One region of the Blautia sp. MCC270 genome, then DNA from elsewhere that is predicted to be linked to it. Evidence: predicted binding sites of a transcription regulator. Region 1 holds the regulator's gene; each other region holds the start of a gene.
The links. Region 1 encodes Rex, which represses fermentation and respiration genes when NADH is low (regulators of the CRP and FNR family bind a similar motif). Its sites were predicted from a motif close to ATTGTTAANTANTTAACAAT; they were not measured.
Positions count from the first base shown of each region.

Region 2: the regulator Rex is predicted to act here: its motif matches at 1,354-1,373, upstream of GPK58_RS01325 (oxidoreductase).
Region 3: the regulator Rex is predicted to act here: its motif matches at 1,323-1,342, upstream of pckA (phosphoenolpyruvate carboxykinase (ATP)).
Region 4: the regulator Rex is predicted to act here: its motif matches at 813-832, upstream of GPK58_RS08075 (CoB--CoM heterodisulfide reductase iron-sulfur subunit B family protein).

Region 1 covers NZ_WQQD01000038.1:17,937-20,142, forward strand. The annotation lists gene abc-f (ribosomal protection-like ABC-F family protein) at 1-332, opposite strand, end outside; gene GPK58_RS10305 (redox-sensing transcriptional repressor Rex) at 547-1,194, shown strand; gene GPK58_RS10310 (NAD(P)H-hydrate dehydratase) at 1,256-2,206, shown strand, end outside.
Region 2 covers NZ_WQQD01000004.1:12,386-14,591, forward strand. The annotation lists gene GPK58_RS01315 (BMC domain-containing protein) at 1-184, opposite strand, end outside; gene GPK58_RS01320 (NUDIX hydrolase) at 526-1,029, opposite strand; gene GPK58_RS01325 (oxidoreductase) at 1,417-2,206, shown strand, end outside.
Region 3 covers NZ_WQQD01000003.1:8,794-10,999, reverse strand. The annotation lists gene pckA (phosphoenolpyruvate carboxykinase (ATP)) at 1-1,153, opposite strand, end outside; gene GPK58_RS00725 (threonine/serine ThrE exporter family protein) at 1,483-2,206, shown strand, end outside.
Region 4 covers NZ_WQQD01000027.1:12,101-14,306, reverse strand. The annotation lists gene GPK58_RS08080 (L,D-transpeptidase family protein) at 1-519, shown strand, start outside; gene GPK58_RS08075 (CoB--CoM heterodisulfide reductase iron-sulfur subunit B family protein) at 895-1,689, shown strand; gene GPK58_RS08070 (4Fe-4S dicluster domain-containing protein) at 1,686-2,075, shown strand; gene GPK58_RS08065 (CoB--CoM heterodisulfide reductase iron-sulfur subunit A family protein) at 2,080-2,206, shown strand, end outside.

The DNA.
Region 1 (2,206 bases):
GTCACGGTGTTCATTTCCTGTTCCATATTGCGGATACGGCGTTCCATATCGATGATGTGCTGCTTGGTGGTAAGAAGCTCCTCGTAGATGGTATGATGTCCGTGGATATCCTGGTACTGGGCAAGATAGCCGATATTTTTATCCCGGGCAAGCACCACGGTACCGGAATCAGCAGAAAGCTCCTGCATGATGATCCGCAGCAGTGTGGTCTTTCCTGCACCGTTGCAGCCGATCAGAGCAGCCTTTTCACGGTCTTCAATGTGAAAGGATGCATCATTTAAAATTACTTTTTCGCCAAAGGCCTTGCATATATTCTGACATGATAAAATCATAAAAACTGTCCTCCTGTATAAAGAATCACCCCTGTTTATGTCTGAACAGGGAAAAATCCTCCACCTATTATAACGGAAACTGCCGGGATTTCAAAGAAAAAATCAATTATTAGAAAAAATATAAAGAAATTTGTACAGAATAGACAACTTTAATTGACAGGAAAATGTCAATTCGTTATAATTAACCTAGTGTAAGGTAAGGAGGAAAACTATCGTGGAGACAAAACAAATCTCGAAAGCGGTGATTAAGCGTCTGCCACGCTATTACCGCTACTTAGGAGAGCTGATGGAAGATAATGTAGAACGTATTTCTTCCAATGAATTAAGTAAAAAGATGCATACCACAGCTTCTCAGATCCGTCAGGATCTTAATAATTTTGGCGGTTTTGGGCAGCAGGGGTATGGCTATAATGTACACTATCTTTATACAGAGATCGGTAAGATCCTGGGACTGGATACCGTTCATCCGATGATCATCCTGGGTGCCGGTAATCTGGGACAGGCACTTGCCAATTATGTGGATTTTGAGAAGCGCGGGTTCAGGCTGGTTGGTATCTTTGACGTAAATCCTGTGCTTGAGGGCATCGCAGTCCGTGGACTTGAGATCCAAATGCTCAGTGAGCTTCCGTTTTTCCTGAGAGAGAATAACGTGGAGATCGCGATTCTGACACTTCCCAAGAATAAAGCCAAGGAAATGGCGGATATTCTGGTGGAGAACGGGATCAAGGCAATCTGGAATTTTGCACATCTCGATCTTGAGACACCGGATGATGTGATCGTAGAGAACGTTCATCTTTCCGAGAGTCTGATGACACTGTCTTATAATCTCAGTAAATACAGGCAGGAACATGTGGATAAGTAAGAATTGTTAAGCTGCCGGAAACGGCAGCTTTCTCTATGACAGAGGGGAGGCAGAAGACAGAATGAAGAAGCTTGTTACCTGCAAAGAAATGAAGGATCTGGACTCCACAACGATCCGTGAGATCGGAGTTCTCTCCGAGGTTCTGATGGAGCGGGCGGCACTGAAGGTGGTAGAGGAAACAGAAAAGTATCTCCAGAAGGACGAAAGGATCCTGGTAGTCTGCGGAAGCGGAAATAATGGCGGTGACGGTATCGCTGTTGCCAGATTGTTCCATCTGAAGGGGATCCGGGTAGAGTTTTATATGGTCGGAAACAAAGATAAAATGACCAGAGAGACCGCTCTTCAGTATAAGATCGCTTCCGGTTATCGTGTCCCGGAGGTGAATAACCCGCAGTGGAGTGAATATACTACTATAGTAGATGCCGTGTTTGGGGTAGGCCTGACGCGTCCGATCGAGGGGCATTATGCTGATATCATCCATGAGATGAACAGTGCGAGGGCCAAAAAGATCGCAGTTGACATCCCGTCAGGAGTGAACGGAGATACTGGCCTGGAAATGGGAATTGCCTTCAGCGCCGATCTGACTGTCACATTTGCCTACCGGAAAAGAGGTCTTTGCTTTTATCCGGGAAGACTGTATGCAGGAAGGATCGTTACCGCCGATATCGGGATCTATGAGCAGGAAGCTGTGACTGCATCTGCCGCCTGTCTGGAAAATAAAGATCTGAAGCTGTTTCCGGAACGTGATCCCGGCGGAAACAAGGGTACCTTCGGAAAAGTGCTCTTTGTGACCGGAAGTGAGGGAATGTGCGGAGCCGCTTATTTAAGCGCCTGTGCAGCACTTCGTGCCGGTGCGGGAATGGTAAAGATCCAGACTGTGGAAGCCAACAGGATCCCACTGCAGATACTCCTTCCGGAGGCTATGGTCTGCAGCCGCTTTGATCAGGAATCCAATGAACAGCTTCTATCCTGGTGTGATGTGATCGTGATCGGACCGGGACTTGGAACATCA
Region 2 (2,206 bases), on a different contig from region 1:
CAGACTCGGAAGGTGTCATATTCATGATACCAATTGCAGATGATCCATAGTCCACCTGCGGATTCAGTCCAAGCTTCTGATATATGATAGGTGCCGGACCACCCATGATATGGGCAAATGTGATCTCCTTACCGGCTACGGTTTCCTGTACGATTCTGATCTGATCTCTATGTTCATCCGCCATTGATGATTCCTCGCTTTCAAAAATTTCGTATTACAGCATTTTTTTAATTACTGCTATATTCTTCCCGATTGATCTATAGCACTCTCAGAAATTACTGCATCAAGTTCAGCTGTGCAAAACATAATTTGATGCGTCAGATGTTCTCGACGTACGTAATATTCGATAAGCCGGACTCTGTTCATCCGGCTTATAATTTCCCTACGTTAAATTTTACTATCTGAGCCTCTTAATGTCAATACAATTCTTCGAAAATAAGGCAAAAAACAACGTTAATTGAAATATAAATCCACAGAAAACAACATCTATTTCCACATCAGGATAAAAATCATTCAAAAATCTGCTTAAAACTCAAACACCTTCTTAATACTGTCATAATGTAGGAATTTTCCCTCTGCGGCAAACGCCCGGATCTGCTCCAGGGTTGCAAACATATATCCGTCTGTCTCTTCTGTCTGAAGCTTCAGATCCTTATCCTCCACATCCATGACAAAACGGTACACATCCACAAAGTAATTATCTCCTTCCCCCGGATTCTCTCTTTTATATGTAAAAAGGTATCCGCCCTCTGCCTCACTGGCGTCCAGTCCGGTCTCCTCTTTCACCTCACGGAGTACTGCATCACGGGAAGCCTCTCCTGCCTGGGCTGCACCGCCGGAAACCTCCCACCAGCCCGGAGCCCAGGCCTTTGTCATCACACGTTTGGTAATAAGAAAGGTCTTGTCCGGTCTTGCTACCACACCCAAAACTGTCAGATGATACTCTCCATCCTTTAAACACCAGTCATTGCGCTTCATAGTTCGTCCTGTCGGTTTCTTATCTGCATCGTAAATATCCCAGAATTCCATTTTATCTATCTCCTGTCTTTTTACAGAACGCGGAAATACAGTCTTACATTTGATCCGTTTCAGCCTGCCCGTTTCTCCGTTTTCTGTATCTTTTTTATTTGTTATGATAACACGTTAAAATCATATATGTAAACCCCTGGATCCGATACCATTTTCCAGTTAGCGCTACCGTTCACTCCGTTCTCAGTAACCAGTTACCCTTCTACATCTGTTTTTTTTCACATTATAAACATGCAAGTACCTGCAGCCTGAAAGATGATATGCAAAAATCTATAGATTATTTTTATTATATCGCTCGTATTATGAATTAGTTTTATAGATTATTCTGTTATATAATTAACACAAACAAACGATTCTATTTAAAATAACCAGGGAGGTTTTTTTCAGATGAAGAATGATTATCCGCATATTTTTTCCCCATTAACCGTTAAAAATATGACTATCAAGAACCGTATTGTTATGATGCCGATGGGCACCAACTACGGTGAACAGAACGGCGAAATGAGTTTTCTTCATATCAATTATTATGAGCAGCGTGCAAAGGGTGGCACAGGTCTCATCATCGTAGAGAACGCAAGCATCGATTCCCCGCAGGGCTCCAACGGAACCACACAGCTGCGCATCGATCATGACAACTATCTGCCACGTCTTTTCAAATTCTGTGAAAATATTCATAGATACGGAACAAAGATCGCGATCCAGATCAACCATGCCGGAGCTTCCGCTGTTTCTTCCAGGATCAACATGCAGCCGGTTTCCGCATCTGACGTTCCATCCAAAGAAGGCGGCGAGATCCCGCGTCCTCTTTCCAAAGACGAGATCCTTCACATCGTAAAAAAATACGGTGAGGCTGCAAAACGTGCACAGACAGCTGGATTTGACGCGGTAGAGATCCATGCAGGACACTCCTATCTGATCAGTCAGTTCCTCTCCCCGATCACAAACAAGCGTACCGATGAGTTCGGCGGATCTGTTGAGAACCGTACCCGTTTCTGCCGTATGGTCATCGATGAGGTAAGGAAACAGGTAGGACCTTTCTTCCCGATCATGCTCCGTCTCAGTGCGGATGAGCTGATGGAAGGCGGAAATACACTGGAGGATACTCTGGAATACCTGGATTATCTTCAGGAAGAGGTTGATATCTTTGATGTTTCCTGCGGACTTAACGGTTCCATCC
Region 3 (2,206 bases), on a different contig from region 1:
GTTTAGCTGTGAATCCGGAAAGGAAGTAGTACTGTGTCTGCTCCGGTGTCAGGATAGATACTGGAGGAAGTACGCCGAATGCATCTGCGGACAGGAAGATAACCTCTTTCGCTGCCGGTGCAGAAGATACAGGGCGAACAATGTTCTCGATGTGGTTGATCGGGTAGGAAACACGTGTGTTCTCTGTTACGCTCTTGTCAGCGAAGTCGATCTTGCCCTCAGCATCAAGTGTTACGTTCTCAAGAAGAGCGTTTCTCTTGATCGCATTGTAGATGTCCGGCTCAGACTCTTTGTCAAGGTTGATAACCTTAGCGTAGCATCCACCCTCGAAGTTGAATACTCCGTTGTCATCCCAGCCATGCTCGTCATCACCGATCAGAAGACGCTTAGGATCTGTGGAAAGTGTTGTCTTACCTGTTCCGGAAAGACCGAAGAAGATTGCTGTGTTCTCTCCGTTAAGGTCTGTGTTTGCAGAGCAGTGCATGGAAGCGATGCCCTTCAGCGGCAGATAGTAGTTCATCATGGAGAACATACCTTTCTTCATCTCTCCGCCGTACCATGTATTAACGATAACCTGCTCACGGCTTGTAATGTTGAACATTACAGCTGTCTCAGAGTTAAGTCCTAATTCTTTGTAGTTCTCAACTTTAGCCTTGGATGCGTTGTAAACAACGAAATCCGGTTCAAAGTTCTCAAGCTCCTCAGCTGTCGGCTGAATGAACATGTTTGTTACGAAGTGTGCCTGCCATGCAACCTCAACGATGAAACGGATAGCCATACGTGTGTCTTTGTTAGCTCCGCAGAATGCATCTACTACGAAAAGTTTCTTGTTGGAAAGCTCCTTCTTGGCAAGATCTTTAACTGCATTCCATGCTTCCTGAGTTGCCGGATGGTTATCGTTCTTGTACTCATCGGATGTCCACCAAACTGTGTCCTTGGAGTTCTCATCCATAACGATGTATTTGTCTTTAGGGGAACGTCCTGTGTAGATACCTGTCATTACATTGACAGCACCAAGCTCACTGACCTGACCCTTCTCAAATCCTTCAAGCTCCGGTTTGGTCTCTTCCTCAAATAATGTCTCGTAGGAAGGATTGTACACGATCTCAGTTGTTCCGGTAATACCATACTTTGTTAAATCGATTTTTGCCATCTTAACATTTACCTCTCTTCTTTAATAGTAATTATGATAGCCACCTACTATTGCAGGTTTTCGTCATCCTGCCACAGGAATGGAATTATTGGGCATTCCTATTTCCTTACCCACAATTATACATAAATTGTACGTAAAAGCAACCAAAAAAATTCATTTTCCGCAAAAAAATGATAAATCTTTAACAGTGACGTTTTAGTACTGTCAGATTCTATTTCATCTACACTTGACTTTTTCAGAATAATGGCTACAATATATCTGATTATAGTTATTATATATATTTATAATAGCAACTATATGATTTTAATATATAGAAAGAAGTGATTTCTATGTCAGATATTCTAATCAAACGTAATCATATGGAAATCCCCTGGCACAACTACGTAAGTACCAGGAACAGCCAGCCCATCACCGAAGCTTCTCTTTCCGAAAAAGCTTCCCTGATCGGCCGTACAGGCATGATGCTTCTCTCCTGTGGGACCGGTGCCTGGCGGGTACGGAGTTCCATGAATACATTGTCAGAAGCACTTGGTATCACCTGTTCCGCAGATATCGGACTGATGTCTATAAGCTACACCTGCTTTGACGGTGAGAGCAGTTTTTCCCATGCACTTAGTCTGACTACCACCGGCGTAAATACTTCCAGACTGAACAGGCTGGAACATTTTGTCAGTGATTTTCCTGCGGAGGGTATCCATATGAGCGGCGAAGCACTGCACAGTCAGTTAGATGAGATCGAGCGGATCCACGGGCTTTATTCCCCTGCCGCCCTGGGACTGGCTTCTGCACTGGCCTGTGGTGCATTTACTTTTCTTCTGGGCGGTGGCCCGCTGGAAATGATCCTGGCTTTTGCAGGCGCAGGCATCGGAAACGCCATCCGCTGCAAGCTTGGCAAGCATCATTTTACTCTGTTTATGTGCATTGCAGTTTCTGTTTCCTCAGCCTGTCTTGTATATGCAGGCTTCCTGAAGCTGGCAGAGCTTCTGTTCCACATTTCCGTCCAGCATGAGGCCGGATACATCTGTTCCATGCTGTTTATCATTCCGGGCTTTC
Region 4 (2,206 bases), on a different contig from region 1:
ATTGAGGGAAATGAGTACGGCTATCGGATCGATCAGGACGGAGAATATGCTCAGCTTCTGGAAGACCTGAAAAGTGGTACTGCTGTAACAAGAGAGCCTGTTTACAGCAAAAAAGGATACCAGAGAAACGGAACAGACGATCTGGCAGGCAGTTACATAGAGGTCAGTCTGGATGCACAGCATTTGTGGCTGTATAAGGACGGAAGCCTTGTGACGGAAACAGATATTGTCAGCGGTAAGCCGGTGAAGGGGCGTGAAACATATCGTGGTGCATGGCCGATCGCCTACAAGGCGAGTCCCTTTAACCTTACCAGCAATGAATATGGTTACGATGTAAAGGTTAATTACTGGATGCCTTTTGTCTACGGACAGGGACTTCATGATGCGTCCTGGCAGTCATCCTTTGGCGGGAACCGTTATAAAACCAACGGAAGCCACGGCTGCATCAATCTGCCTAAGGATCAGGCAGCACTGATCTATAACACCATTGATGCAGGTTATCCGATCATTATTTACTGATAGGAGCAAAAAAGCTTCGGAGAGATCCGGAGCTTTTTTTATGCCCGAAAATGAAAATTATCATGGAAACAGGATCGTAAATGATAAGGTTTTTCAAAAGTACGTTAAAAAAAACACAAAAAAATATCGAAAAAGCCTTGTCGAAACAGAAATAACGTGATATGATGATTTCGGAAATCGAGCTAATACACTTCTTAATTGCGGAGGAAGAGTGTTTTTCTCTTTTATTTGGGTGCAAATTGATAAAAAAACTCAAATAAGTGTTAGTTGAGATTTCATTTTTTTATTCATGTATCGTTAAAAAAAAGACAATATATGAACAAGAATATCTACTAGAAACGTCAGATTTTAGACTAAGAAAGGATAATGAAAGGTATGAAGTACAGTTATTATCCGGGTTGCACCCTGAGAACAAAGGCCAAAGATCTGGATGAGTATGCCAGAGCCAGTGCCACAGCCCTTGGGTTTGAGCTTGAGGAGATCGAGGACTGGCAGTGTTGTGGTGGTGTTTATCCGCTTGGCACAGACGAGATCGCCACAAAGCTTTCTTCCGTCCGTGCGTTAAACCAGGCAAAAGAAAAAGGCCAGGATCTGGTGACGATCTGTTCAGCCTGTCATCATGTGATCAAGCGTGTCAATGATGATATGAAAAATGTGGAAGATATCCGGACCAGAGCCAACAATTATATGCAGTTGGAAGCTCCCTATGAAGGAGAGACAACCGTTCTCCATTATCTGGAGGTTCTCCGGGACAGAGTCGGTTTTGATAAACTGAAAGAAAAAGTAGTAAATCCTTTTACCGGAAAGAAGATCGGAGCCTATTACGGATGTCTGCTTCTGAGACCTGGAAAGATCATGGCATTTGATGATCCGGAAAATCCAAGGATCATGGAGGATTTTATCCGTGCCCTTGGCGCTGAGCCTGTGATCTATCCTTACAGAAATGAATGCTGTGGAGGATATATATCCCTGAAAGAAAAAGAAATGTCACAGAATATGTGTGAAAAGATTGAAGAAAGCGCAGCAGGCTTTGGCGCAGATATGCTGATCACTGCCTGTCCGCTTTGCAAATACAATCTGAATAAAAATTCCGGAAATAAAATGCCGGTTTACTATTTTACAGAGCTTCTGGCAGAAGCCCTTGGCGTCAAAGAGGAGGTGGCAAAATGAGAGATAACCATTCTGCTGCGGAAAAAATAAAGGAGATCAGCGGGACCAATCCTCTGAAATGTATGAAGTGTGGCAAATGCTCTGCTACCTGCCCATCCTTTGACGAGATGGATATCAAGCCTCATCAGTTTGTGTCCTACGTGATCAATGAAAATATCGAAGCACTTGTAAATTCAGCATCCCTGTGGAAATGTCTTTCCTGTTTTGCCTGTGTGGAGCGCTGTCCGCGAGACGTAAAACCCGGAAAGATCATTGACGGGGCAAGACAGCTGGTTGTTCGGGAAAAAGGCGGAGACTATCTTTCACCAAATGAAATTCCGGAGCTTCTTGATCCGGAGCTTCCTCAGCAGCTGCTTGTAAGTGCGTTCAGAAGATACAGGAGGTGAGAAAGTGCAGAGAATCGGTGTATTTGTCTGTCATTGCGGAAGTAATATTGCCGCTACGGTAGACGTGAAAAAAGTTGTGGAGATCATTGCAAAAGAGCCAGGAGTTGTCCATGCAGAAGATTATCAGTATA